4 regions of the Hymenobacter latericius genome follow, and region 1 is predicted to be linked to each of the others. Evidence: riboswitches for the same ligand, from Rfam matches in the RefSeq annotation. Region 1 holds a riboswitch; each other region holds the start of a gene.
What was found. A riboswitch is a leader RNA that binds a small molecule or an ion and turns the genes downstream of it on or off. The one in region 1 is predicted to bind S-adenosylmethionine.
Positions count from the first base shown of each region.

Region 2: linked by a shared signal. The riboswitch ahead of OIS50_RS16975 (phosphoadenylyl-sulfate reductase) and the one ahead of OIS50_RS11940 (O-acetylhomoserine aminocarboxypropyltransferase/cysteine synthase family protein) in region 1 are both predicted to bind S-adenosylmethionine.
Region 3: linked by a shared signal. The riboswitch ahead of metH (methionine synthase) and the one ahead of OIS50_RS11940 (O-acetylhomoserine aminocarboxypropyltransferase/cysteine synthase family protein) in region 1 are both predicted to bind S-adenosylmethionine.
Region 4: linked by a shared signal. The riboswitch ahead of OIS50_RS02705 (hypothetical protein) and the one ahead of OIS50_RS11940 (O-acetylhomoserine aminocarboxypropyltransferase/cysteine synthase family protein) in region 1 are both predicted to bind S-adenosylmethionine.

Region 1 is NZ_CP110136.1:2,674,125-2,681,155, reverse strand. Features, by position in the region: gene OIS50_RS11945 (homoserine O-acetyltransferase family protein) at 1-128, opposite strand, end outside; gene OIS50_RS11940 (O-acetylhomoserine aminocarboxypropyltransferase/cysteine synthase family protein) at 361-1,746, opposite strand; SAM riboswitch class I at 2,125-2,234, opposite strand; gene OIS50_RS11935 (LysM peptidoglycan-binding domain-containing protein) at 2,474-2,782, opposite strand; gene OIS50_RS11930 (hypothetical protein) at 2,994-3,413, shown strand; gene OIS50_RS11925 (lysylphosphatidylglycerol synthase transmembrane domain-containing protein) at 3,507-4,580, opposite strand; gene dxs (1-deoxy-D-xylulose-5-phosphate synthase) at 4,868-6,811, shown strand; gene OIS50_RS11915 (SRPBCC family protein) at 6,880-7,031, opposite strand, start outside.
Region 2 is NZ_CP110136.1:3,826,743-3,833,773, forward strand. Features, by position in the region: gene cysD (sulfate adenylyltransferase subunit CysD) at 1-173, opposite strand, end outside; gene OIS50_RS16975 (phosphoadenylyl-sulfate reductase) at 367-1,146, opposite strand; SAM riboswitch class I at 1,458-1,550, opposite strand; gene hemH (ferrochelatase) at 1,751-2,797, opposite strand; gene era (GTPase Era) at 3,350-4,249, shown strand; gene der (ribosome biogenesis GTPase Der) at 4,488-5,810, shown strand; gene OIS50_RS16995 (hypothetical protein) at 5,983-6,240, shown strand; gene OIS50_RS17000 (hypothetical protein) at 6,337-6,906, opposite strand.
Region 3 is NZ_CP110136.1:3,190,143-3,197,173, reverse strand. Features, by position in the region: gene OIS50_RS14165 (tetratricopeptide repeat protein) at 1-201, opposite strand, end outside; gene metF (methylenetetrahydrofolate reductase [NAD(P)H]) at 378-1,334, opposite strand; gene OIS50_RS14155 (endonuclease domain-containing protein) at 1,423-1,743, opposite strand; gene metH (methionine synthase) at 1,841-5,647, opposite strand; SAM riboswitch class I at 5,720-5,832, opposite strand; gene OIS50_RS14145 (DUF6069 family protein) at 5,967-6,404, shown strand.
Region 4 is NZ_CP110136.1:654,651-661,681, reverse strand. Features, by position in the region: gene OIS50_RS02725 (DUF1003 domain-containing protein) at 1-253, shown strand, start outside; gene OIS50_RS02720 (NUDIX hydrolase) at 250-822, opposite strand; gene OIS50_RS02715 (sodium:solute symporter family transporter) at 857-2,557, opposite strand; gene OIS50_RS02710 (zinc dependent phospholipase C family protein) at 2,940-3,974, shown strand; SAM riboswitch class I at 4,146-4,244, shown strand; gene OIS50_RS02705 (hypothetical protein) at 4,430-4,720, shown strand; gene OIS50_RS02700 (ATP-grasp domain-containing protein) at 4,723-5,721, shown strand; gene OIS50_RS02695 (LLM class flavin-dependent oxidoreductase) at 5,840-6,865, shown strand.

The DNA of each region.
Region 1 (7,031 bases):
CACAATACGTTGTCGCGCGCGGGGCTCAGGGTGCCGTAAGTGTGGTAGGCAATTTGTACGCCGGCCAGCTCGCCGCCGCACTCCAGCGGCAGCGGTTGGGCCAAGGTTAGCGTTTGTTGTTCGCTCATAGCGGGGTCCTTTCGGGTAAGGCTGAAAGGAGTGGTAAAACACCGCAGCCCGCGGCTGCAGCGGTCAGAAATGCTTTGCTCCCGGCCCCCTCGAGCAGAAGAAGGGGCCGGAAAGCAAAGGAGCCGAAGCGGCGGCGAAGCACTTTCTCCCGAAGCGCTTCGCCTAGGTGCCAATGCTGGAAGGGAAGCCCTGCCCCATGGCAGAAGCGGGCTTCCTCAGTTTTCCCTCCCTTTATACTTCCAGCGTGGCGGGGTGCTCGGCTTGTTGTTCGAGTAGGATAGCGTTATCCTCGGTGTTGCTCAGCGGCGCCGCGTTCTGCACTGCGTCAAAAGCGCGCTGCAAATCGGCCTTGATGTCGTCGATGTGCTCCAGGCCCAGCGACAGGCGCAGCAGCGTGGGCGTTACGCCAGCGGCGCGCTGCTCCTCGTCGGAAAGCTGCTGGTGCGTGGTGGCCGAAGGCTGAATGATGAGCGTTTTGGCGTCGCCCACGTTGGCCAGGTGGCTGATGAGCTGCAGGTTGTCGATAAACTGCGTGGCCGTTTCCTTCGAGCCTTTAATAGCGAAGGTGAGCACACCGCCGAAGCCGCGCTTCAGGTATTTGGTGGCCAGCTGGTGGTAGGGGCTGCTCTTGAGGCCGGGGTAGTTCACGGCCTCTACCTGCGGGTGCTGCTCCAGCCACTCGGCAATTTTCTGGGCGTTTTCCACGGTGCGGTCTACGCGCAGGCTCAGCGTTTCGAGGCCGATAAGCAGCTGCCAGGCGTTGAAGGGGCTCTGCGAGGGGCCGAAGTCGCGCAGGCCTTCTACCCGGGCCCGGATGATGAAAGCAATGTTGCCGAAGGGGCCGTTTTTGCCGAACACATCATTGAATACCAGGCCGTGGTAGCCTTCGCTTGGCTCGGTAAACTGCGGAAATTTGCCGTTGCCGAAGTCGTACTTGCCGCCATCCACGATTACGCCGCCGATGGAGGTGCCGTGGCCGCCAATCCATTTCGTAGCCGATTCTACTACAATGTGCGCGCCGTGCTCCAGGGGGCGGAACAGGTAACCACCCGCGCCGAAGGTGTTATCCACAATCAGCGGAATGTCGTGCTTGTTGGCAATGGCCGCAATGGCTTCAAAATCCGGAATGTTGAAGCCCGGGTTGCCGATGGTTTCGAGGTACAGCGCCTTGGTGTTCTCGTCGATCAGCCGCTCGAAGCTCTCGGGGTTGTCGCCGTCGGCAAAGCGCACCTCAATACCCAGGCGCTTGAACGCCACCTTGAATTGATTGTACGTGCCCCCGTACAGAAACGAAGTCGACACGAAGTTGTCGCCGGCCTGCAGGATGTTGTTCAGGGCAATAAACTGCGCCGCCTGGCCGGAGGCCGTTGCCAGCGCTGCCACGCCGCCTTCGAGCGCCGCCACGCGCTGCTCAAACACGTCGGTGGTAGGGTTCATCAGGCGGGTGTAAATGTTGCCGAACTCCTTTAGCGCAAACAGGTTAGCGCCGTGCTCAGCATTCTTGAATACGTAGGATGTAGTTTGAAACAGCGGCACTGCGCGGGCGCCCGTGGTGGGGTCGGGTTGCTGGCCGGCGTGGAGTTGCAGGGTTTCGAAGTGCAGGTTCTGCTGAGACATGATAATGCTGAGAAAGAGGGTTGTGGATTGCGAAATCGATGCGGGAAACCGGCCACAGCAAGCCCAAAGCCGCGTGCGCCGAAGTGGTGGCCCGCAGCAGCCCAAGTGAAACCCTAGGGTGCAGCGAAGCCACATGCCGCCGAAAAGCCGGGCGGCCAGAATGTGAAATGGGAAGGGTAGGGGCAGGCTTTAAGCGCCCGCGGGGCCAACTACCAACAACAGCAACAACACGCCGTTTCGGCAGCGCGCATAGCCTGCGGCTGCATCATCGTCGCGGTAGCGGGGCGAGCGGCTACAAGCATAGTTGTAGCGGGCGCCGCGGTAGCGCGGAACTGCGAAGGAGTGTTGTAGGGGTGCGGGTAGGTATCCATAGCACGCTATTTATTTGTCCCCTCGTAGGGGCAGGACTTGGCACCTGCCAGCTTGTGCGTTGCTGGTGGTTGCCAGCGGGTCATCGAGCCTGTTCTCTCGCCGCTTCGGAATAAACCATGCTTCAAAAAACGCCGGGCCGTAAGCCGGGCTGGCACAAAGGTAGTACCGGTTGCATTAAACGCAAATCTGGCGAAAAGTTTTTTCAGGACGAGAAGTCAGATGTAACCAATTGCGCTTTGGTTCGAAGTAAAATATTGGTTATAAGATGATTATTAATAAGGTGTGGCAGTGATTTTACACAAAAAAACGCCTAGGGGTCGGACCTAGGCGTTGCAATATCAAGCAGAAATAAGGCCTACATCTTGGGCAGTTTCAGCACCTGGCCTACCTCAATATGGTCGGGGTTGCTGCCAATCGTCGACTTATTAGCATCGTAAATCTGGTGCCACTTGGAGGCGTCGCCGTAGTGCTTTTTGGCAATCTTCGAAAGCGAGTCGCCGCTTACTACGGTGTAGGTTTCGCCTTGGGCGGCGGCGGGTTGGGCTGCCTGCGGTTGCGCTTGGTTGCCGAAGAAATCGGTAGCGCCGCCGGCCGGCTTTTGGGGTTGGGTAGGTTGTACGGGCTTTTTCTCGCCCTTATCGCTGAGGAAATCGAACAGTCCCATGGTTGTGTGGTCTTTGTAAGTGGGTGCGGATGCGAGCAACAGGTGCTGGGTAGCAACCCATTGGCTCGGCTAAAGTGTACGGGCTAGGTAGCAGATAGTTGCGCGCTTAACCCTTTGCAGCGGGGGTGCGTAAGTAACGGCGCAGCGCTTGCCAACTCGGCCGCGCCGCAGTTGCCGAACCCTGTTCCATCCCCATTCCAGACACCCATTTATGACACGCGCATTTAACACACCGCTCCACTACCTAGGCACGCTCCTGCTGCTGATGACCCTCGTTATGTATGCCTGCGGCAGCAAAGAAGGCAAGGTAGAAGGGCAAAACATGCTCTACGGCACCGATAGCAAAGTGTGGAAAACCCGCCGCGAAGAAGACGCTACCGGCGACAAAGTGAAGCAGACCTCCGAGCAAAAGCAGGAGGAAATCCGCTTCTTCGGCAATGGCCAGTACGTCATGACCTCGCCCACGCAGTCGATCAACGGCAAGTACACCTTCGATCAGGCCAACAAGAAGATTACCATGACGCCCGACAACGGAAACGTGGCCAATACCTTCGATGTGGCAACGCTTACCGACGACCGCCTGACGCTGCGCAGCGCCGACGGGGCTGAGCTGCAGCTAGAAGCTGAGTAATAGCTCAACAGCCTCACTTGCTGATAAAACAATAAGCCCCGCGGCAGTTACGCCGCGGGGCTTATTGTTTGTTGCCTAGGTATTGGTTGCCAATCAGGAAGCCATGACCTCGTGTGCCACCTTTTTGCCAAACACCCGGCCGACCCAGCGCGGCAGGAAGATGGAGCCCAGCACGAGGTACAGGTAATAGGTAGCAATGCGGTAGAGCAGCAGGATGAAATTCGTCATGGTTGCCGAGCCGGCGAAGCTGCGGAAGAAGAACGGGAAGGCACCCTCGGCAAAGCCCGCGCCGCCCGGCGTAATAGCCACCAGCAGCACTACTTTGTACACCAGGTTGCGGGCGAAGATGACGCCAAACGTAGCCCAGCTTACCGGCACAAAAGCCGCAATCAGGCAGCCGATAACGAGGTAGCGGGCCGTCCAGACGAATGCCGTGGAGAGGGCCGCGCGGCTCCAGTAAGCCCAGCCGTTGCCGCGCAGCTGCGCCGAGGCCCACACCAGCTCGGTGCCGTGCTGCCAGGCGCGGCGGCGCCAGCGGCGCAGCCCGCGTACCGAAAACAGGCGCATAATCAGGCGCTTTACCACGTGGGGGTTGATAAGTAGCGCCCACGCCATCAGGCCGGAGTACAGAAACGTGAGTACGTAGCTTAGCCAAAACGCGACTTTGAGCGTGGTAATAAAGCCGCTTTCGAGCACCTCGGTGGGGTAAAGACTGTCGCCGGCCAGGAGCAGCACAAAGGGCACCACCACCACAAAGTACAAGTTATCGAGCATGGCTGTTGCCATCACGTAGGCCAGCGACTTACCTAAGGGCACGCCCTCTTTGTTGATGATAAACGTAGCCACCGTGGTACCGCCCACGGCCGATGGAAGCACGCACGAAGCCAGCTCCCAAATCATAATCACATCGATGCTCTGCCGCCACGACAGCTGCCGCTCCGAAATATGCCGGATGCGGTACATATAGCCTACATCGCGCACAAATAGCACGGCCAGCACCACCAGCAGCCACAACGGGCGGGCGTCGGCCAGGGGGGCCAGGTCGCCGGGGCGGTAGCTGCGCCAGAACATAAAGCCCACTACCCCGAGGCCAATAGCAACCGGCAGCAGCATCCGCGAAGGCGATAATTTTTCGAGCAGCTGGCGGTCCTGCTGGGGAGTGGTCATGCAAGTAGGCGGGTAGTGGTCAGGCAAAAATACGTAGTTGACCTAGGCGGGGTCGTTAAAATTATTCTAACCCCGGTGAGGGCAAAGCCGGAACACAAAGCATGTAGGTACAATGCACCTCAACCGGAACCCCGGCCCCGCGGCAGCACGTTAAGCTACGAACCGCCAGGCTGAAAATGTCGTAACTTTGCCGGCTAATGTCGGCCTACCTTAACGGGTGGCCGCAACAAACTGGCCACTACGGTGGTTAGCCGCTACCATCCCACTCGTTGCCGTAACCGAAACCAATGATTGTCGAACCCGGACCCCTGCTGGCGGCTATCAACTCGCCTGCCGACCTTAAAGAGTTGCGCGAAGACCAGCTGGTTCAGCTAAGCCAAGAACTACGGCAGTTTATCATCGATTCGGTCTCGATCTACGGCGGGCACTTCGGGGCTTCCCTAGGTGTGGTAGAGCTTACCGTGGCGCTGCACTACGTGTTCAACACCCCGTACGACCAGTTGGTGTGGGACGTGGGGCACCAGGCGTACGGCCACAAAATTCTGACGGGGCGCCGCGCGCAGTTTCATACCAACCGTAAGTACGGCGGGCTGTCGGGCTTTCCGAAACGCTCCGAAAGCGAGTACGATGCCTTTGGCGTGGGGCACAGCTCCACCAGCATCGGCGCGGCCCTGGGTATGGCCGTGGCTTCTGACTACAAGAAGGAGTTCGACCGGCAGCACATAGCCGTAATCGGCGACGGCGCCATGACGGCGGGCATGGCTTTCGAGGCCCTGAACCACGCCGGCGTCACGAATACCAACCTGCTGGTTATCCTCAATGATAACTGCATGAGCATCGACCCCAACGTGGGCGCGCTCAAAGAATACCTGACTGACATTACCACCTCGCGCACCTACAACCGCGTGCGCGACGAGCTGTGGAACGTGTTGGGGAAGCTTTCGAAGTTCGGGCCTAACCCGCAGCAGATTGCTAGCAAGGTGGAGTCGGCCATGAAGGCTACTTTGCTGAAGCAGAGCAACCTGTTTGAGGCGCTGAAGTTCCGCTACTTCGGCCCCGTCGATGGCCACGATGTGCAGCATCTGGCTACCCTGCTGAACGACCTGAAGAGCATTCCGGGCCCCAAGCTGCTGCACTGCGTAACGGTGAAGGGCAAAGGCTACGCCCTGGCCGAAAAAGACCAGACGCTGTGGCACGCCCCGGGCTTGTTCGACAAGATTACCGGCGAGATTTACAAGAAGGTGCCCGATAAGCCTCAGCCGCCCAAGTACCAGGATGTATTTGGCCATACCATGGTGGAGCTGGCCGAGCAAAACCCCAAGGTAATGGGCGTTACGCCCGCCATGCCCTCGGGCTGCTCGCTCAACATCATGATGAAGGCCATGCCCGACCGCGCTTTCGACGTGGGCATTGCCGAGCAGCACGCCGTTACGTTTTCGGCCGGTTTGGCCACGCAGGGCCTGGTGCCGTTCTGCAACATCTACTCGTCGTTTATGCAGCGCGCCTACGACCAGGTGGTGCACGACGTAGCCCTGCAGAACCTGCACGTGGTATTCTGCCTCGACCGCGCTGGTTTTGCCGGCGCCGATGGCGCCACGCACCACGGCGCCTACGACCTGGCCTACATGCGCTGCGTGCCCAACATGGTGGTGGCCTCGCCCATGAACGAGGAGGAGCTGCGCAACCTGATGTACACCGCCACGCTGCCCGAAAACGCCGGGCCGTTTACCATCCGCTACCCGCGCGGCGAGGGCGTGATGCCGGAGTGGCGCAAGCCCTTGCAGCGCCTTGCCGTGGGCACGGGCCGTACCGTGCGCCAAGGCGCCGGCGATGTGGCCATCCTAAGCATCGGGCACATCGGTAACTACGCTGTAAAAGCCACCCAGCAGCTTCTGGCCGAAGGCCTCGACACCGGCCACTACGACATGCGCTTCTGCAAGCCGCTCGACGAGGAATTGCTGCACCAGGTTTTGCGCCGGTACAAGGCTGTTGTAACCGTAGAAGATGGCTGCCTGCAGGGCGGCTTCGGTTCGGCGGTGCTGGAGTTTATGGCCGACCACGGTTACGCCGTACCCGTGAAGCGCCTAGGTATTCCGGACCTTGTAGTGGAGCACGGCTCGCAGGACGAGCTGTACAAGGAGTGCGGCTACGATGCAGCCGGCATTGCCCAGGCTGTGCGCCAGATGCAGGACAAAGTGGCCGCTGCCGCAACGCAGCAACTGCTGCGGTAACCCCCCATGCGCAAGCTATTCTTACAAAAGCGCCAGCTTCGGCTGGCGCTTTTTTGTTGGTGTCATTTTTAGGGCTGCAGGGCAGTGAGCCGCCGTGGAGCCTCGCAGCGTCGCTTTACGACTTGCAAAATGCGGCGCTGAATTTCGCTCATCACGTAATCCGTCCAGAGCCCGGCGTAGGGGTTGAGGTTGGTGCTGAGTCGTTGCTGACTGTAGAGTA
Region 2 (7,031 bases), 1.2 Mb from region 1:
GGAAACTTGCCAGGCCGGAAGGCCTTTTGGGCAAGGCGCACCAGCGCGATGGAGTCTTTGCCGCCCGAGAACAGCAGCGCGGGGCGCTGAAACTGCCCGGCCACTTCGCGCAGGATGTGGATGGCTTCGGCTTCGAGCCGATCGAGGTAGTCTAAACGAGGGAGCGTTGGCATAAGGCAAGGGGGTGCCTGTTCGGCCTGTAGGGCCGAATTTTTAGGGAATAGGAAGTGCGGGGAATGCAGGGCCTCACCCCCCGGCCCCCTCTCCGGGGGAGAGGGGGAGCCTGATGTCAGCAGGCATTATCCGGAGCATGAAGTAGAAAGAGCAGGGTAGCGCATTACTGGCACAGATGTATGCCGCCAGCAATTAAGTAGTAAGCACAGCGACGTTGCTGCCAATTGGCTCCCCCTCTCCCCCGGAGAGGGGGCCGGGGGGTGAGGCGTGCAGGCCGCACTCCTTCGCCGACTGATCTTCCCACCACCAGCGGCCGGCCCGGAAGTCTTCGCCGGGCTTCACGGCCCGGGTGCACGGCGCGCAGCCAATGCTCACGAAGCCTTGCAGGTGCAGGGGGTTATGCGGAATGCTGTACTCGCGGATAAAGGCCCAGGTCTGCTCCCAGGTCCAGTCGAGCAGCGGATTCACCTTCAGCAGCTGGTAGGTAGCATCGAACTCGGCTATCTGCATGCCGGTGCGGGTGGCCGATTGCTCGGCCCGAATGCCCGTAACCCAGGCTTCTTTGCCGGCCAGCGCACGGCTCAGCGGCTCCACTTTGCGCACGTTGCAGCAGGCCTTGCGGGCATCCACGCTTTCGTAGAAACCATTCGGGCCCTGGCGCTCTACCAGGGCGGCTACCTGCTCGTGGTTGGGGTAGTAGGTCCGGATGGTTTTGCCGTATTTGAGCACGGTTTTGCTCCAGGTAGCATACGTTTCCTGAAAATTACGACCTGTGTCGAGGGTAAATACCTCAATGGGTAAATCGTGGGCAAAAATCAGGTGCGCGATTACCTGATCTTCCAATCCAAAAGAGGTAGAAAAAGCGGCTTTACCGGTAAATTCAGTGGCAATTAGGCGCAGGGTATCCAACGCATCAGCCCCAATTAATTGCTGACGAATTTGCGCCACCTGTGCATCGATTAAAGTCGACATGCGCAGCAGGGCTACGACCGGTTTCTCCGAAGAAAAACCAGGTCTGATAAGACAAAAAGAAAGGGAGCCGGAGGGGTAGGCGGCGAGTTGAGCTCAAGCGGCCAAACCAAACGGACCTAGGGCGTGCTCCTGCGGTAGGAGCCTAGGCGTTGGCGTTCCGGCAAGCGGGCAGGGGAGGATGTAAAAGCCTCAACAACACGCGCGGCGCATAGCCAGGCAACAACAGCACAGGCTGTTGGAGCCGAAAAGGCCCGGCTGCAGAGCAGCGGAGGTAGCGCGGGGTGTGATGATGAGGTTCACGGCGTACGTTGTTTTTATATGGTCAGGAATTGGCACCGTTCCGGATGATCCGGAGGGTTGCCGGCGCTTCACGGAGCCTGTCTCTCCACGCCTCTGTATAAAAACAATCCTGGGAAGAATTGATGGAGCAAAGGTAGCAACACAAATTTTGGAATTGCAAATTTTTTCTTGAGCTGGCCCCAAAGCTTTGTGTCTTGACAATACCAATTCGCCTAAACCCAGTTTGTATTAAAAAGCTTAGGGCCGTGCTTGAACAATTAATTCAAGCACGGCCCTAATGCGCAATTCAAATAGCAGGCGCTGATTAATTCCGGCGCACCATATCCACCACGGCATCAACCCAAATGGGGTGGGTATTGCAGCTCGGCACCAATTGCCAGTGGTTGCCGCCGGCTTCCTCAAACATTTCCTTAAACTCTTCGCCTACCTCGATGGTGGTTTCGAGGCAGTCGGCCACGAAGGCGGGGCTGAAGGCCAGCACGTTCTTGTAGCCCTTGGCCGGCATCTCCTTCAGGACCTCGTCGGCGTAGGGCTGCAGCCACGGGTCGCGCAGGCGGCTTTGCAGGCGGCTCTGGAAGCACACGGTGTACTGGTCGTCGCGCAAACCCAGGGCCTCGGCCAGCAGGCGCGAGGTGGCAAAGCACTGCGCGCGGTAGCAGTAGCGGTTATTTTTATTGTAGTGGTTGCAGCAGGTGCCCAGCTTGCAATAGCCTTTGTGGCTGCCCTTAAGCACGTGGCGCTCCGGAATGCCGTGGTAGCTGAACACCACGTGGTCGTAGTCGTGCTTTTCCATCTCGGCCTTGCCCAGGGCCCCGAAGGTGGCAATGAAGCCGGGGTCGTCGGCGAAGGTGCTGATGAAGCTGATGCTGGGCACCACCCACCATTTGCTTACGATGTCCATCACCTTTTCCTGCACCGAGCCCGTGCTAGCCGCGGCGTACTGCGGAAACAGCGGCAGCACGATGATGCGCTCCACGGCTGCTTCGCGCAGCTCCTCCAGCGCCGATTCGATGCTGGGATTCTGGTAGCGCATGCCGAAGGCCACGAGGTAGTCTTTGCCGAGCTTTTCCTGCACCAGCTTTTTCAGATCGAGGCCGTGGTAGAGCAGCGGGGAGCCGCGCTCATCCCAGAGCTGCTGGTAAATTTTGGCCGACTTGGGCGCGCGCAGCGGCACCACCAAGCCCTGAAACAGCGGGTAGCGCACAGCCGCGGGCATGTCGATAACGCGAGCATCGGTCAGGAACTCGTTGAGGTAACGGCGTACATCCGGCGTGCGGGGCGAATCGGGGGTGCCCAGGTTCACGAGCAGGACACCGATGCGGCCTTGGGTAGAGGCAGGGGTAGAGGGCATAAAAGAGAGGTAGCGCACACCGCCGGTAACAAAGGAAAGCGGTGCCGACAGATGCCATACAAAGGTACGGGCCCCAAAGTTTGCGCCGCAGCTGCGGCACCGGCTCAGTACGCCCTGATTTATATCCACGAAATAGCCGGCATCCGCTGAAAGACCATACGCCAGGTGATGACAGAGGTAACGGTTCGTCAGCACCTAGGGCCTTGCCAGCAACGTTTTGGTGTAGCGCTGGTAACAATTGTCGGGCGGAACAGCGGCGCGGTTGTGCGCGAGCCAGGCGGTACCAATGGCCGGGGGCGTAGCGGCAGGGCCGAAGCACGTGGCAGCGAGGTCGGAAAAGGGCGATGGTAACCGGCGTGGTGTAGTGAAGGCAGGCGAGCCTAGGTGCTGGCTTGGGCAAGCGGTAACAGGAGCCAGCATACCGTGGCATTAACATTCGGGCGCGGCATTGCCCAAAAGGTACTTTTAACCGTAAGCGCCTATTATTCAGGCTATGCAGCTTGAGCGCGCATAAAGCCGTACCTTTGTGCCCCTTAACGCATTACCACCATCGTGACTACTGAACCCAAACCGCACCGAGCCGGCTTCGTGAGCATCATCGGCAAGCCCAACGTGGGCAAGTCGACGTTGATGAATGTGCTGGTGGGCGAGCGGCTCAGCATTATTACCAGCAAGGCCCAAACCACGCGCCACCGCATTCTGGGCATCCTGAACGGCCCTGACTTTCAGCTGGTATACTCCGATACGCCCGGCATCATTCAGCCGAAGTACGAGCTCCAATCGGCCATGATGTCGTTCGTGTACTCGTCGTTGGAAGACGCCGACGTGATCCTGTTCGTGACGGACATCTACGAGAAGCACGACGAGGAGCCCGTGGTGGAGCGCCTGCGCCGCTCGGAAGTGCCGGTGCTGCTGCTGATCAACAAAATCGACCAGGCGACGCAGGAAGAAGTAGAGGCCAAAATGGCGTACTGGCGCGAGCAAATGCCCAACGCCGCCGAAATCATCCCCATTTCGGCCCTCAACGCCTTCAACACCGAGCAGGTCTTTAACCACATCCTCGACCGCCTGCCCGAGCATGAGGCTTTCTACCCCAAAGACGAGCTGACCGACAAGCCGGAGCGCTTTTTTGCTTCGGAAATGATTCGCGAGAAAATCTTCAAGCTCTACAAGAAAGAAGTGCCTTACAGCACGGAAGTCATGATTGAGGAGTTTAAGGAAGACGACGCCATCATTCGCGTCCGCGGTATCATCTTCACCGAGCGTGCTTCCCAAAAAGGCATCATCATTGGGCAGGGCGGCGCGGCGCTGAAGAAAGTAGGCACCTGGGCCCGCGAGGAAATGGAGAAGTTTTTCCAGAAAAAAGTGTTCCTCGAGCTGCACGTCAAAGTCAACGAAAACTGGCGCACCGACCCGAAGATGCTCAACCGCTTCGGGTACAAGCCGGAGTAGAACGAAACTAGAGCTAGCTCCCCTCCTCAGATGAGGAGGGGTTGGGGGTGGTTGAAGAACTAGAAGCTAGATCTAGTAACCGTTTAACGACAGGTCAACCACCCCCAACCCCTCCTCATCTGAGGAGGGGAGCTAATTCTAATCTTAGCTCTAGTCGTAAAAGTATCCCGACCTCACATCAACTTAACTACCCCGGGCACTGGCGGAATTGGTCGGACCGACGGCTGGGGTCAGCACAATGAGAAATACCATTGCAATTGTGGGCCGCCCGAACGTGGGCAAGTCCACGCTGTTCAACCGCCTGGTCGGTGAACGTAAGGCCATCATGGACAACCAGTCGGGCGTAACGCGCGACCGGCATTACGGCAACGGCGAGTGGACCGGCAAGTACTTCACCGTTATCGACACCGGGGGCTACGTAGTGGGCTCCGACGACGTGTTTGAGGAAGGCATCCGCAAGCAGGTGAAGCTGGCCATCGACGAGGCCGACGTGGTCCTGTTCATGGTGGACGTAGACGCTGGCCTGCACCCCCTCGACGAGGAGTTTGCCAACGTGCTGCGCCGCTACGATGGCAAAAAACCCATTTACCTGGTGGCCAATAAGGCCGATACCACGGCCCGCTTTCAGGCCGCCGGCGAGTTTTACGCCCTGGGTATCGGCACCGGCGACATCTTCCCCATCAGCTCGCAATCGGGCGGCGGTACGGGGGAGCTGCTCGATGCCGTGGTTAGCCACTTCGAGGAAGAAGGTGTGGAAAACCCCGACGAAGGTATTCCGCGCATTTCGGTGATGGGCCGCCCCAACGTGGGCAAATCGTCGTTCGTGAACGTGCTTCTGGGTGAGGAGCGCAGCATCGTGACGGACATTGCCGGCACCACCCGCGACGCCATTCACACGCGCTACAACGCCTTCGGCAACGAGTTTATCGTGATTGACACGGCCGGTTTGCGCCGCAAAGCCCGCGTTGACGAAGACATCGAGTTCTACTCCAACCTCCGTTCGCTGCGCGCGATGGAAGAGTCGGACGTGGTGATTGTGATGCTCGACGCTACCCGCGGCATTGAAGCCCAGGACGTGAACATCATCGGCCTGGCCGACCGAAACCGCAAGGGCATCGTGATTCTGGTGAACAAGTGGGACCTGATCGAGAACAAGGAAACCAACACGGCCAAGGAGTTCGAAGACCAGATTTACGAGCGCATCAAGCCCATCAGCTACCCGCCCATCGTCTTCACCTCGGCCGTTACCAAGCAGCGCGTGCACAAGGCCATCGAAACCGCGATGGAGGTGTATGCCAACAAGCGCAAGAAGGTGCCCACCTCGGAGCTGAACGAGGTGATGCTGCGCGAAATCGAAGCGTACCCGCCGCCCACCACCAAGGGTAAAATGGTGCGCATCAAGTACGTAACGCAGCTGCCCACGCACAACCCGGTGTTTGCGTTCTTCTGCAACCTGCCGCAGTACGTGAAAGAGTCGTACACGCGTTACCTCGAGAACCGCCTGCGCGAGCATTTCGACTTCACGGGGGTGCCCATCGGCATCGTGTACCGCAAAAAATAATTTGCTTTAGCAGCGTCGGGCGGGCCTTTTCCTAGGTCCGCCCGATTTTTTTTGAGGAGGCAGAGGTTACCTCCGGAAGGGTGATGTATAAAGGGGCAGAAGCTACCAACGCTACTTGGTGGCTTCGCTAGTCAAGATTTTCAACTCCACCACTTTTCACCTAACAATTACCATGAAAAAGGTTCTGTTCCTCGCTCTGGCTGCTGCTTCGTTCACCTTCGCTTCGTGCGAAAGCAAAACCGAGCAAGCTGCTGAGCAAACCGCCGAAAACGTAGAGGCTGGTGCTGAAGCTACTGCCGACAAAATGGAAGAAGCTGCTGACTCGACCCGCGAAGCTGGCGAGGCTCAGGCTGAAGCTATCGAAGAGGCTCCTGCTGCTGAAGGTGCTACCACGGCTCCGGCCGCTGGTGCTACCACCACCCAGCAGTAATTACTGCCGTGCGCTGCCTGCGGGCAGGCACAAACAACAAGAGCGCTCCGGCAACGGGGCGCTCTTGTTGTTTGTGGGCAGTTGCAGCACCTAGGGCTAGGCGCCCAGGCGGCGCTGCAGCAGGTTCTCTACCACGCTCATCAGCTTTTTGGGCGCGTAGGTGCGCCAGGCCAACTCGTCGAGCTGGCCGCCGAAGTTGATGTAGGAGTCGATGTTGTACTGGCGCATCTCGCGCGCCACGTGTTCCTGAAAGTTGATGGCGGCAATCCAGCCGTCTTCCACGTCCTCAAACCACTCTTCGTAGTAGGAGTCGTCGGAGCCGTGGAAGTTGAACACGTTTTCGCCGATGAGGATGTAGCGGTGGATGCCCTCGTGCACCATCGGGTCGATGATCTGGCGCTTGAGCTGCATGATATCGTTCTCAATGGCGTCGTTCCATTCGCCAATAAACTCGATAATGGCCACGCCCTGCTCGTAATCCACGAACAGAATCTTCAGAAACAGCGTGTCAGACTCCATGTCGTCCCACTGCGGATGAATGAAGTAGCCGTAAATGGTATTAACGTAGTTATCGAGGCTGTTTTCGGCCCCGAACAGCGGCGACCTAGGATCTTCCGAGGCCGAGTATTGCTCCATCCAGGCGTAATGGGGTTCGATGGTATGCATAAGGCAGAGGTTGCGGAGGGTAAGGGGCAGCGGCAAACCGGTTGTTAGGGTAGAAACGTCCGGACCGGTTTAGTGTTCCCCTCTCAACCCCGAAAAGCCCCTAAAACAACTGAGCACGCCCAATA
Region 3 (7,031 bases), 520 kb from region 1:
AAAATCATCGATGGCCTTGGTGTAATCGCCGGCAGCCATGGCGCGCATGCCTTCTTCGAGGCGTTTGTTCAGGGCCTGGTCGTCGGTTTCGAGCCACAATTGCCAGATGCCCTGCTGCAGAGCCTCGATTTCGAGCGGGGCCGTGGCCGTACGCAAGCGCGTAAAAAGCTCATCGAGTTGTTGCTGACGGTCGGAGGACATAAGCGCAAAAGCTGGCTCGGCTTATAACGAAAATCGGGCGGCTTTGGTCGCACCTGGGGCAGCAAACCCGCCGGGCGGCCCTAGGTGCCCGTGGCATTGGCTGCACAAAGCAGCCCCGGCCCGCTGCAGGAGCGAGCCGGGGCAAACCGACAAACAAAAACCGGAAGCCGAGTAAGCTAAAACAACTCGGCCGCTACGCGGCGCACCGCTTCGGAGCGGCCCATGCTGTAGTAGTGCAGGCAAGGCACGCCGGCCGCCATCAACTCGCGGCTCTGCTGAATGCACCAGTCGATGCCGACCTCGCGGGCGGCGGCATCGTCGCGGCACTGGGCCACGGCCTCTACCAGCTCTTCGGGCAGGTTCAGGTAGAACGTGCGCGGCAAAACGGTAAGCTGCTTTTTGGAGGTAAGCGGCTTCAGGCCCGGAATAATGGGCACCGTAATGCCCGCCTGCCGGCACTTGGCCACGAAGTCGAAGTACTTCTGGTTGTCGAAAAACATCTGCGTCACGATGTACTCGGCTCCGCAATCGATTTTCTGCTTCAGGTAGCGTAAGTCGGTGCTCAGGTTGGGCGCTTCGAAGTGCTTCTCGGGGTAGCCGGCCGTGCCAATGCAGAAGCTGGTGGCCGCCGTATCGGATTGCTCTTCGTCGAGGTAGCGGCCGCCGTTCATGGCCGATACCTGCCCGATCAGCTCGCAGGCGTAGGCGTGGCCGTTGGGGTGCGCCACAAAGCCGGGCTCCGACTTAATGGGGTCGCCGCGCAAGGCCAGCACGTTGTCGATGCCCAGGAAATGCAGGTCGATGAGGGCGTTTTCGGTTTCCTCGCGCGAGAAGCCGCCGCAGATCAGGTGCGGAACGGTGTCCACATCGAAGCGGTTTTTGATGGCCGCGCAAATGCCTACCGTGCCCGGGCGCTTGCGGGTGGTAATCTTCTCGAGCAGGCCTGCCGCCCGTTGCCGGTACACGTACTCTTCGCGGTGGTACGTCACGTCGATAAACGGCGGCTTAAACTCCAGCAGCGGCTCGATGTTCGAGAACAGCGTCTGAATGTTTTCGCCCTTGCGCGGCGGCAGCACCTCAAACGAGAAGAGGGTTTTGCCGTTGGCGCGGGCAAGGTGGTCGGTAACTTTCATAGTGGCCTCACCCCCCGGCCCCCTCTCCGGGGGAGAGGGGGAGCCTGACGATTAGCGAATGGGGGGAGTCAGGATTGTGGTGGCTGGTTTATTCTTGAGGCAAAGCCAAGGCTTCGCGGATGGTTTGCAAAACAGCAGAAAGGGTGCTGAGCACTTGCTCGTTGATGAAGCGCAACACGCGGTAGCCGGCGGTGGCTAACTCGTAACTGCGACCTAGGTCGTACTGGGCTTGGCTGCGCTCGGCGTGCATGTCGCCATCGACTTCAATAATGAGCTGATGATCGGTACTGATGAAGTCAACAATAAAGTTGCCTATAGCATGCTGCCGCCGAAACTTTACTCCGTTGAGCTGCCGGTTGCGCAATGCTTGCCACAAAGCGTCTTCGGCCGACGTCGGATTACGCCGCATCTCCCCGCTGAATGTCTTCAGCCGAGTGTGCCACCGCTTCTGATCAGCGGTTAGCCGGTCCTGCTTTGGGTCTGGTGCGTCCACGCAAAAGCTGTAACTACTGCGCAGTTGTAACTGCAACAACGTTGACTTTAGGCTCCCCCTCTCCCCCATGTCGCGCATCTAGCGAGGGAAGGGGGCCGGGGGGTGAGGCCACATCGTAGTTCAAGTTAGGCGACAACCAGCGCTCCAGCTCGGCAGAGGGCATGCCTTTGCGGCGGGCCAGGTCTTCTACCTGATCTTTGCCAATTCGACCTAGGCCGAAGTAGCGCGAATCGGGGTGGGCGTAGTAGAAGCCGCTCACCGAAGCCGTGGGGTACATGGCCAGGTTTTCGGTGAGGCTGATGCCGGTTTGGCCGTTGCCGAGCAGGTGGAACAAGGTAATCTTCTCGGTGTGATCGGGGCAGCCGGGGTAGCCCGGGGCGGGGCGAATACCGCGGTACTCTTCCTTGATAAGGTCTTCGTTGGAGAGGTGCTCCTGCGGCGCGTAGCCCCACAGCTCGCGGCGCACCCGCTCGTGCAGGCGCTCGGTCAGGGCTTCGGCCAGGCGGTCGGCCAGGGCTTTGGCCAGAATGGCCGAGTAGTCGTCGTGCTGCGCCTCGAACTCGGCCACCAGCTCATCAAGCCCGATGCCCGCCGTTACGGCAAAACCGCCTAGGTAATCGGCGCGGCCGCTGTCCTTAGGAGCCAGGAAATCGGAGAAGGCGAAGTACGGCAGGCCCGGTGCCTTCAGGCTTTGCTGACGCAGCGTGAAGGTTTCGGCCAGTAACTGCTCGCGGGTGTCGTCGGTGTATACCTCAATTGTGTCGGAGTCGACGGTATTAACCGGCCAGAAGCCTACCGTAGCACGGGCCGTAAGCAGCTTTTCATCGATGATGCGCTTGAGCAGGGCTTGGGCATCGGCAAATAGCTTGCGCGCGGCCTCGCCTAGGGTCTCATCTTCCAAGATGCGCGGGTAGCGGCCTTTCAGCTCCCAAGCGTGGAAGAAAGGCGTCCAGTCGATGTAGGGCACCAGCTCCTGCAGCGGGTAATCTTCGAATACCCGCGCACCCAGAAAGCTGGGCTTGGTGATGGGCGCGGCAGCCCAGTCGGCCTGAAACTTCTGCGCGCGGGCATCCTCAATGCTCACGTACTCCTTGGTACGCTGGCGACCGGCGTGGTCGTCGCGCAGCTGTAGGTACTCCTGGGCCACGTCGTTGGCGTACGCATCCCGACCTAGGCCTAGCAGTTGCGAGGCCACCGGCACGGCACGCGAGGCGTCGTTTACGTGTATAACGGGCCCTTTGTAAGCGGGTGCGATGCGCACGGCCGTGTGCAGGCGCGAGGTGGTAGCGCCACCAATGAGCAACGGCACGCGCAGGCCGCGCTTCTCCATTTCCTGCGCCACGTACACCATCTCGTCGAGCGAAGGCGTAATCAGGCCGCTTAAGCCCACAATGTCGGCTTGGGTGCGCTCGGCTTCGGCGATGATCTTTTCGAGGGGCACCATCACGCCTAGGTCAATCACCTCATAGTTGTTGCAGGCCAGCACCACGCCCACAATGTTTTTGCCGATGTCGTGCACGTCGCCTTTCACGGTAGCCAGCAGTACTTTGCCGGCTGTCTGGCGGGCTTCGGTGCCGCCGGCAGCAGCTACGGCGTCGCGCTCGGCCTGCATGTGCGGCTCGAGCCAGGCCACTGCGCGCTTCATCACGCGGGCCGATTTCACTACCTGCGGCAAGAACATTTTGCCGGCGCCGAACAGGTCGCCCACTACCGTCATGCCGGCCATCAGCGGGCCTTCAATCACGGCCAGCGGCTTCTGCAATTGCTTCAGCGCTTCTTCGGTATCGGCTTCGATGTGGTCGGTAATGCCTTTTACCAAGGCGTGCTCGAGGCGCTTCTCAACCGACCACCCGCGCCATTCTTCCTGGCTAATAGCTGTCAGCTGTTGGCTATTAGCTTTCTGATGGCTAAGCTTGTCGGCCAGCTGCACGAGGCGCTCGGTGGCATCGTCGCGGCGGTCGAACAGCACGTCTTCCACGGCTTCGAGCAAATCCTTGGGCACTTCGTCGTACACGGTCAGCTGGCCGGGGTTCACGATGCCCATATCCAGACCGGCCTTGATGGCGTGGTACAGGAACGCGGCGTGAATGGCCTCGCGCACCGGGTCGTTGCCGCGGAAGGCAAACGACACGTTGCTGACGCCGCCGCTGGTGAGGGCGCCGGGCAGGTGCTGCTTAATCCAGCGCACGGCCTCAATAAAGTCGATAGCGTAGCGGCGGTGCTCCTCGATGCCGGTGCCTACGGTAAGGATGTTCGGGTCGAAGATGATGTCTTCGGGCGGGAAGCCTACTTCTTCGGTGAGGATGCGGTAGGCGCGCTGGCAGATGTCGATGCGGCGCTGGTAGTTATCGGCCTGGCCCTGCTCGTCGAAAGCCATTACGATAACCGCCGCGCCATAAGCGCGCACCAGGCGGGCGTGGTGCTTAAACACCTCTTCGCCCTCCTTCAGCGAAATCGAATTGACGATGCTCTTGCCCTGGGTGCACTTCAGGCCAGCTTCCAGCACCTCCCACTTGGAGGAGTCGATCATGATGGGCAGGCGGGCTACATCGGGCTCCGAGGCCAGCAGGTTCAGGAAGTTGGTCATGGCCTCCACCGAGTCGAGTAGGCCTTCGTCCATGTTCACGTCGAGCACCTGCGCGCCGCCTTCCACCTGGGCGCGAGCCACGGCCACGGCTTCGTCAAACTGCCCCGAGCGAATCAGGCGAGCGAAGGCGCGCGAACCCGTTACGTTGCACCGCTCGCCCACGTTCACGAACAAGCTTTCGGGGTGAATATTCAGCGGCTCCAAACCGCTCAGGCGCGTGGCTTGGGGGCGCACCGGCAGCTGGCGCGGCGGGTAGCGGTCGACGAGCTTCGCGGCTTCGGCAATGTGCTGGGGCGTGGTGCCGCAGCAGCCGCCCACCACGTTTACGAGGCCTTCCTGCAGGTACTCTTCCAGCACGGCCGCAAATTCCTGGGCCGATTCGTCGTAGCCGCCGAAGGCGTTGGGCAAGCCGGCGTTGGGGTAAGCCGAAATGTAGCAGTCGGCCAGGCGGCTCAGCTCCTGCAGGTACACCTTCAGCTGCTTGGCACCTAGGGCGCAGTTCAGGCCAATGCTCAGGATGGGCAGGTGGCGCATGGAGTTCCAGAACGCCTCCACCGTTTGGCCCGACAACGTGCGGCCCGAAGCATCGGTGATGGTGCCCGAAATCATGATGGGCACCACGCGGCCGCCCTCATCGAAGAAGCGCTGCGCCGCGAACAATGCGGCCTTGGCGTTCAGCGTGTCGAAGATGGTCTCAATCAGCAGCGCATCCACGCCGCCATCAACCAGGCCTTTGATCTGCTCCAGGTACGCCGTAGCCAGCTCATCGAAGGTGATGGCGCGGAAGCCCGGGCGGTTTACGTCGGGCGAGAGCGAGGCCGTGCGGTTGGTGGGGCCAATGGCGCCGGCCACAAAGCGCGGGCGCTCGGGCGTGCTGTACTCGTCGGCAGCGGAGCGGGCTAGCCGGGCGGCTTCAAAGTTCAGCTCGTACACAATGTGCTCCAGGGCGTAGTCGGCCTGCGCCACGGTGGTGCCGCTGAAGGTGTTGGTTTCTACCAGGTCGGCGCCCGCGGCGAAGTACTCGGCGTGCACGCCGCGCACCACGTCGGGGCGCGTCAGACACAGTAAGTCGTTGTTGCCGCGCAGGGGCTTGGGGTGGTCCCGAAACCGCTCGCCCCGAAAGTCGTCTTCGGTGAGCTGGTGGCGCTGCAGCATGGTACCCATGGCACCATCGAGCACGAGGACACGGCGGGCAAGCAGCTCGGCAAGCGGGGAGGCGGGAACAGTAGGCATATGGTCTTTCCGGATTGCGGTGGATGCTGGCGCGTATCCGGAAAGCCGAGGGGCCGCGAGGGGCTCTGGTTCCGCTCATCTTCTCCGAACGCCGCACCGGCCTCGGATGGGAGTTAGCACCTTGCCGCATTGGCCGGTTGCTAAGACGTCGTCGGGCCCAGTCCCTCGGTCTTTCTGGATAAGCACCACGAAGATAGAGGCCGCCACGAGTTTTTGCAAGTGCCCCGCCGTACCTCAACAGCAAATACGTGTAGTTTATTTGAAAGTATAAATATTTAATTGTAAATTATTGGTAGAAGAAGTGGTGTTGCTGAGTGCTATGGAAACCGTTTATCACCAACACGCGCCCGTGCCAAGCGCCGGGCTGCGCGCCAACCCGTTGTGGTGGGCGGCGCCCCTCGCCGGCCTGGTTGCTGCAGCCCTAAACCTGGGCATTTACTACGCTGCTACTGCTACAGGGCTGTTGCCGGCCAATCTGCGCGAGCCTACCGGCGGCACCATTGGCCCGGCCCACGTGGCCCTGGCCTCGATGGTGCCGGCCCTGCTCGGGGCTTTGGTGCTGGCCGCCCTTATCCGGTGGGCCGATCGGCCGCTGCAAGGGTTTGCTATTGTGGCGGTGGGTATTTGCCTGCTCTCGATGGCGGGCCCGGCGGCCATTCCGCACAACCCGGCCAGCGGCGTGGCTGTACTGGGCCTGATGCACGTGGTAGCGGCCGGGGTGGTGTGGGCGCTGTTCAGCCGCGTTACCCGCGCCTAGGTGCGCGGCACGCTGCAAGGCTCAGCCAACACCTACTGCGCCCCAACTCAGGGTAGGGTTTGCCGGCCGCGGGGCGTCAGATGCAAACAGTGCTTTTGCCAAGGCTTGTGCTTGCCCCCAGCAGCTTGGCTTTGCTGTTGTTGCCTAGGTGCCCGGGCAGCCAGGTGCTGCCGGGGCCTGGGCAACGGTCGTCGGCGTTGGCAAGGGGTTGAGGTGGTTTTGGGCTGATTCCGGCCGATTGCATGGCGGGCGCGGTAGGCAACTACCACTTGGCATGCAGCAACTCAGTTATACAGCCCGGGGTGTGTAAATAGTGTTTTGTCTATTAAAATTATATCAATGATAATATGAATTTAGCCATGGTATATAATGCATATAATATATTTGTGCAGCCATTGTTCAGGCGATATACGCTGCTTGCTAACTAACTGGTAGAAAGCCTTTTGGTTGCTGCAATGTGTCATTGAGCCTGAATGGGGCTGCTTTGGCCTGGGAGCTTAGAGGGCTACTCTGCTTTCGCTTTTCCCGGCCACGAATCACTTTATCTGCCCAACGGGCATTCAGCCTTCGCGCGGCTAACGCTTAACGGCGCCGGGGCAGGCGCAACGAGCCATTTCAGGAATGGCT
Region 4 (7,031 bases), 2.0 Mb from region 1:
CAGCCAAAACCGCATGGCCGCCGTGGCCGACAAACGCGCCGACCTCGACCTGCAAGTCAGCCTGCTCTCGGAGCACGAAATCACGCGGCTTATCATCCTGACCACCGAAATAGCGCGCAAAATGGGCATCGAGGCCGCCAACGACCCCGAAATTCCGGAGCTGGCCAAAGACGTGAACCCCGAGCACGTGCTCGATACCATTGAGAAGCAGGAAGATAAAATGGCGCGCGAGACCGGCGGCACCTCGGCCTAGGTGCCCGCGGGCTGCAGCTTGCGCAGGGCCAGCAGGCAAAGCGCCACCGAGCCGGCTACGCGTATCTGCCCGCTCATCACGAGGCCTTCAATCTCGTGCAGCGGCACCGTAAGCACCTCAATGTTTTCGGTGTCGTCGAGCTGCTGCCCGGCTACGCGCCGGGCGTTGCGGGCCACGAAAAAGTAGATGCGGTTGGTGTCTTTGGTGGGGTTGTCGGTTACGTCCAGCACCTGCTCCACGTCGTCGGAGGCGTAGCCGGTTTCTTCGAGCAGCTCGCGGCGGGCGGCTTCGAGCGGGGTACTTTCGCCTTCATCAACCACGCCGCCGGGCAGCTCGATAAACACATCGGCGGCGGCGTGCTTGTACTGGCGCACCAGCACCACCTGGTTATCGGCCGTGAGCGGAAACACCAGCACCACGTTGGGCCGCACGCTCACGAAGTAGTCGTCGAGCACCTGGCCGGTGGGCAGTTCCACGTGGTCGCGCCGCAGCTTGTACCAGCGGTGGTTTACCACCAGCTCCGATTTCAAAATCTTCCACCGTTCCATGTCGAGGGGGTAGTTGGTCATGTGTAGCGCGGAAATCCGTTCCGCGCTACAGCGCCTACCAGAACTTTACGTAGAGCGCCGATACCATCAGCAAAATCAGTACAATGAGGAAAGTGTTTTGCGGGCTCACCCGGAACATGGCCGCATTCAGTACCAGAGCTTTGGGGTTCACCCGCGGGCCGAACAGGCTGATGACCACCATGAGCGCCACCGTGAAGAAGAACGACCAACCCATGCTTACCAGGAAAGGAATTTCGTAGGCGCCCTGGGCATTGCGGAAGGCCGAGTAGAGCACCGTTTCGGGCCCGAACAGCGTGGGCGCGTAGTTGTTGAACAGCACCGACAGCAGGAAACCCGCCAGAATACCCGCTACCGCGGCCGGGGCACTGGTGCGCCGCCAGAACATGCCCAGCACAAACACCGCCACGATGCCCGGCGAGATAAAGCCCGTGTACTTCTGAATAAACGTGAAACCGCCTTCGCCGCTGATGCCGAGCACGTCCTTCCACGTCAGGAACACGGCCAGCAGCATGGCGGCCAGAATGGTGAGGCGGCCCACCCACACCAGCTGCTTTTCGTCGGCCTGGGGGTTGAGGTAGCGCTTGTAGATATCGAGCGTGAAGATGGTGGAAATGGAGTTGGCTTTGCCGGCCAGCGAGGCCACGATGGCTGCCGTGAGGGCGGCCAACGCCATGCCCTTCAGGCCGTTGGGCAGAAAGGTGAGAATGGCTGAGTAGGCGTTGTCGGGGTTGAAGGCGCCGGTGGAAGCCATTTCGGCCTGCAGGCCGCCGTTTTTGTGCAGCACGTAGGCCGCAATGCCCGGCAGCATCACGATTACGGGCATGATGAGCTTGAGCAGGCCCGCGAACAGGATGCCCGTGCGCGCCGTGTTCAGGTCGGCACCTAGGGCGCGCTGCGTAATGTACTGGTTGCAGCCCCAGTAGTTGAGGTTGGCCACCCACTGCCCGCCGGCGTACATGGCCAGGCCCGGCAGGGCCAGGTAACGCGCCGTTTCGGCCGTGGAGGCGGCGGGGCCGGGCTTCTCGAAAATCATGTGGAAGTGGTCGTCGGCGTCGCGCATCATGGCCGAAAAACCGGCCAGCACATCGTTGCCAAGGCCAAACTGCTGGCTGACGAGCGTGAGGGCGATGTACGTGGTGGCCAGGCCGCCGATGATGAGCACCGTTACCTGCACCACGTCGGTGTAGCCCACCACCTTCATGCCGCCTAGGGTCAGCAACAAGGCAAACAGGGCCAGGGCCAGCAGTATCAGGTGGAAGCTTTCGCCGCCCACGATGTTGTTGATGGCCAGCGCCCCTAGGTACAAAATGGCCGTGAGGTTGACGAGCACGTACAGGAACAGCCAGAACACGCTCATAATCAGGCTAAGCGTGGCGTTGTAGCGCTGCTCCAGAAACTGCGGCATGGTGTAAATCTTCTCGCGCAGGTAAATCGGCATGAAGAACACCGCCACGAAAATCAGGATGAGCGCCGCTACCCACTCGTAGGCCGCAATGGCAATGCCCTGCACAAAACCGCCGCCCGACATACCGATGAACTGCTCGGCCGAAATGTTGGAGGCAATCATGGAGGCCCCGATAGCCCACCACGTCAGGGAGCCTTCGGCCAGGAAAAAGTCCTTCGAATCGGATTCGGTACGCTTTTTTTGGCGGTAGATGTAGTAGCCGTACAACGATACGCCCACGAGGTAAATGAGAAAGACCAACAGGTCGATAAGAGCCAGATCGTTGCGCATACCGCGGCTTGTAGATTCGGAAGTGACAGGCGGTGCTACGGCCGCCAAAATGCGCAGAAATATAAGCGCACCAGCGCGGCCCCGCGCCGCTGCCGCCCCCAAAACATGCCAGCCGCCGCGCCGCCGGGCATGTGCACGGCCTGGGCCGCCGCCCGGGGCCGCACGGGCATTGCCGGCTCACGGCATTGCCGGCGAAACCACAGTAATTGACTTATCCCTAGGTGCAAAGCAAGCGCCGCCGGCCAGGCAGGCCATAGCTGCAACGGCCTGCTTCGGCTTCAACCTACAAAGAGTCAGGAAATTGATTACCCAAAACCCTGATTCACAAATCGGTATTTGGCCGATGCCTGCCAAGCCCAGATATTTGCCTTTTCTTTTTCTTATGCCTACGCTACGTATGTTCAACTTTAGCCGCCGCAGCCGCCGTTTGGTATTGGCTACGGCTCTGCTGCTTACCGCTCCCTCGCTGCTGTTTGCCTGGGGCAACTGGGGCCACCAACGCATCAACCGCGCGGCCGTGCTGGCCCTGCCCGCGGCCATGCGCACGTTCTTCTACAACCACATCGATTACGTGGTGACGGAATCGGTCATCCCCGATTCGCGCAAGTACAGCATCAACGACAAAGCCGAGTTTCCGCGGCACTACATCGATCTGGAAGAGTATGGCCCGGTAGCGGAGATACCGCAAGCCGCTGCCGATGCCTACAAAAAATACGACGCCGAAACGCTGGACAAGCACGGCCGCCTGCCCTGGTACCTGCAGGATATGCTGGCCAAGCTGACCACGGCCATGAAAAACCAGCGCAAGGACGAAATCCTGTTTCTGGCCGCCGACCTGGGCCACTACCTCGGCGATGCGCACCAGCCCTTGCACACCTCCTCCAACCACGACGGCCAGCGCACCGGGCAGCGTGGTATTCATGCGTTCTACGAGTCGCAGCTGCCCGAGCAGTTTGGCCGGAACTACAACTTCAAGCTTGCGGAGCCCAAGCTGATTCAGGACCCCGTGGCCGAATCGTGGCGCATTGTGGCCCAGAGCCACGCCGCCATCGACTCGATGCTGACCATTGAGAAAAAGCTGGCCGGCGAAACGCCCAAAGAAGCGCTGTACGTGCTGAACGCCGACGGCCAGGTAAAGAAAAACGTGTTCAACAGCTGGGTGCACACGCCCGCCTACTCGGCCGCCTACCACAAGGCCCTCAACCACATGATTGAGCGCCAGATGCGCAACGCCGCCCAAACCACGGCCAACTTCTGGTACACGGCCTGGGTAAATGCCGGCAAGCCCGACCTCACCAAGCTCGACACCGAATACACCACCAAGAGCAACCAGAAAAACCTGCAAACCGAGCTGAAACTGATTCAGAAAGGCAAGCTCGTCGACTTCTCCTCGTTCGCCGAATTCCCGGTCAACTAAGGCATTTTAGCCGCCTTATCAGCCGCGAAACGCGCCGCCCTGGCGGCCGTTTCGCGGCTTTTTTGTTGCCGAAACCATAACCGCCGGGCTTGTTCGTTGCGAAGAATATTTGTGTTTTCGGCAAACGCTGCTATACCTTTGCAGCATCAATTCTTTCCGACCAAAGGATTGTTTTTATACAGAGGCGTGGAGAGACAGGCTCCCTGAAGCGCCGGCAACCACCAGCGGGGTAACTCCCGGGAACGGTGCCAAGTCCTGACCATATAAAAACAAGTAGCCGTGGCTTCAACTACCCGCACCGCCGCTTTTCGCTCTGCTACCACCGCCCCCAACCTGCGCCAGGCGCAGCGTTGCTGTATGGGCATGGCAGTTGCGGCCTGTTGTTGTTGAGCCCAACCCACACCCCCTCCCCTTGCTGCTGCATGGCTGCTAGGTGCCTGGGCACCTAGGGCTTGGTGCGTCGCAATGCCAGCCCGATTTGCGCTGGCATTGCCATCGGCTCAGTTCAGCGCTTGATTTCCAAGCACTTGGTGGCTTGTGAATTCGGCCGGCAACTGCCTCCTTCCCTGTTTTCCATTTTCTGCTGCGGCTCCGGCTTTTCGGCAGCGTGGGCGCGTGCTGCCCTCGGCTGCCCTGCTCTGCAGCACCTGGGGCAGTTGCAGCTGCACTTTCCAACCGACAATCAGCTCAGCAGCGCTTTTGCGGCTGCTTTTCCCTTCCGCTTACATCGTCATTATTTCTGCTAAACATGGCACAATACCCCAAGCCCATAGGAATTTATTACGAGCACCCCGAATGGTTTAAGCCGCTCTTCGCCGAGCTCGACCGCCGTGGCCTGCCCTACGAGAAGATTGATGCCGCGCACCACCTCTTCGACCCTTCGGAGTCGGAAAGCCCGTACGCATTGGTAATCAACCGCATGAGCTCTTCGGCGTACTTGCGCGGCCACGGCCAGGGCATCTTTCACACGGCCGGTTTCCTTACGCATCTGGAGCGCCTGGGTGTTCGGGTTATCAACGGCACGGTGGCCTCGGGCATCGAAACCAACAAAGCCCGGCAGCTCGATTTGCTGGCCGGTTTGGGCCTGAAATTTCCGAAGTCGCGGGTGGTAAACCACGTGTCACGCATTCCGGACGCGGCCAAGGAGCTGAGCTTCCCGCTGGTAGTAAAGGTGAACATCGGCGGCAGCGGCGCGGGCATCGTGCGCTTCGATACGCCCGAAGGCCTGCAAGCCGCCGTTGATAACGGCCAGATTGACCTAGGCATCGACCAGACTGCGTTGGTGCAGGAGTTTGTGGCCCCGCGCGGCGGCCACATCACTCGCGTCGAGACGCTGAACGGCAAGTTCCTGTACGCCATGAAGGTGTACACCACCGGCACCAGCTTCAACCTGTGCCCGGCCGAAATCTGCCAGATTCCCGACGAGCCCGCAGCGGAAGGCGAGTTCTGCCTTACCCAAGCCCCCAAGAAAGGCATTCAGGTAGAAGCCACCACGCCGCCGGCCGAGGTAATCGAGGCCGTGGAGCGCCTGGTAGCCGCGGCCAAAATCGACGTGGGCGGCATCGAATACCTCGTCGACGACCGCACCGGCGAGGTGCTGTTCTACGACATCAACGCGCTGTCCAACTTCGTGGCCGATGCCGTGAACGTGGTCGGCTTCGACCCCTACGCGCTGTTTGTCGACTACCTGGAGCAAGAACTGGCCGCCGCCACTGCCGAGCTGGCCCTGAGCCTCGCCACTAACTAAACCAGCCCGTCATGCTGAGCTTGTCGAAGCATCTCTACCGCTTCGCCAGATAGTAGATTACTATCCGTAGAGATGCTTCGGCGGGGCTCAGCATGACGTTCTTACAAGACAAGAAACCATGCGTTACGGATATTGGATGCCCGTTTTTGGCGGGTGGCTGCGCAATGTTGAGGATGAAAACATGCGCGCCGACTGGGACTACGTGAAAACGCTGGCCCAACGCTCGGAGGAGCTCGGTTACGACCTGTCGCTTATCGCCGAGCTGAACCTGAACGACATCAAAGGCGAAGAAGCCCCTTCGCTCGATGCCTGGAGCACGGCGGCCGCGCTGGCGGCCGTTACCAAAAAGCTCGAGCTGATGGTGGCCGTGCGGCCTACCTTCCACTCGCCGGCGCTGCTGGCCAAGCAAGCCGCCAACATCGACCACATCAGCGGCGGGCGGTTGTCGCTGAACGTGGTGTCGTCGTGGTGGCAGGACGAGGCCAAGAAGTACGGCGTGCACTTTGAGCAGCACGACGACCGGTACGCCCGCACCGCCGAGTGGCTGCACGTGGTAGACAACCTCTGGAAGCAAGACCACTTCAGCTTCAAGGGCAAGTACTACGAGGTGACGGACAGCATTCTGCAGCCCAAGCCGGTGTCGCGCCCGCGGCCGTTCCTGTACGCCGGCGGCGAATCGGAAGCGGCCAAGAACCTGATTGCCGCCCAGTGCGACGGCTACGTGATGCACGGCGACGAGCCCGCGGCCATCGGCCGCCGCATTCGGGATTTGCAGGAGCGCCGCGACCGGCTAGGCCTGCCCCCGATGAAGTTTGGCGTGGCGGCGTACAGCATTGTGCGCAACACCGAGCAGGAGGTGAAGCGCGAGCTGGAGCGCATCACGAACGTAAACGGCTCGGCCGCCGGCTACAAAAACTACCAGCAGTGGCTGGCCGGCACGCAGCTCGAAAAGCAGGTGTCGCTGCAGGACTACTCCGTGTCGAACCGCGGCCTGCGCTCGGGCCTCACCGGCACGCCCGATCAGATTGCCGAACGCGTGGCGCAGTTCGAGGCCGTGGGCGTTGACCTGTTCCTGCTGCAGTGCAGCCCGCAGCTTGAGGAAATGGAGCGTTTCTCGGAAGCTGTTATTCAGGTACTGGCCTAGGGCTCAGCTGTCATGTCGAGCCAAGCGAGACATCTGGGTGGGCGGTAATTATCGTCCTGACGCAGGAAGGACCTTACCGGTACCTCACCCCCCGGCCCCCTCTCCAAAGGGAGAGGGGGAGTGAATACTAACAAGAGTAGGCGCGCCAGATGTCTCGCTTTACTCG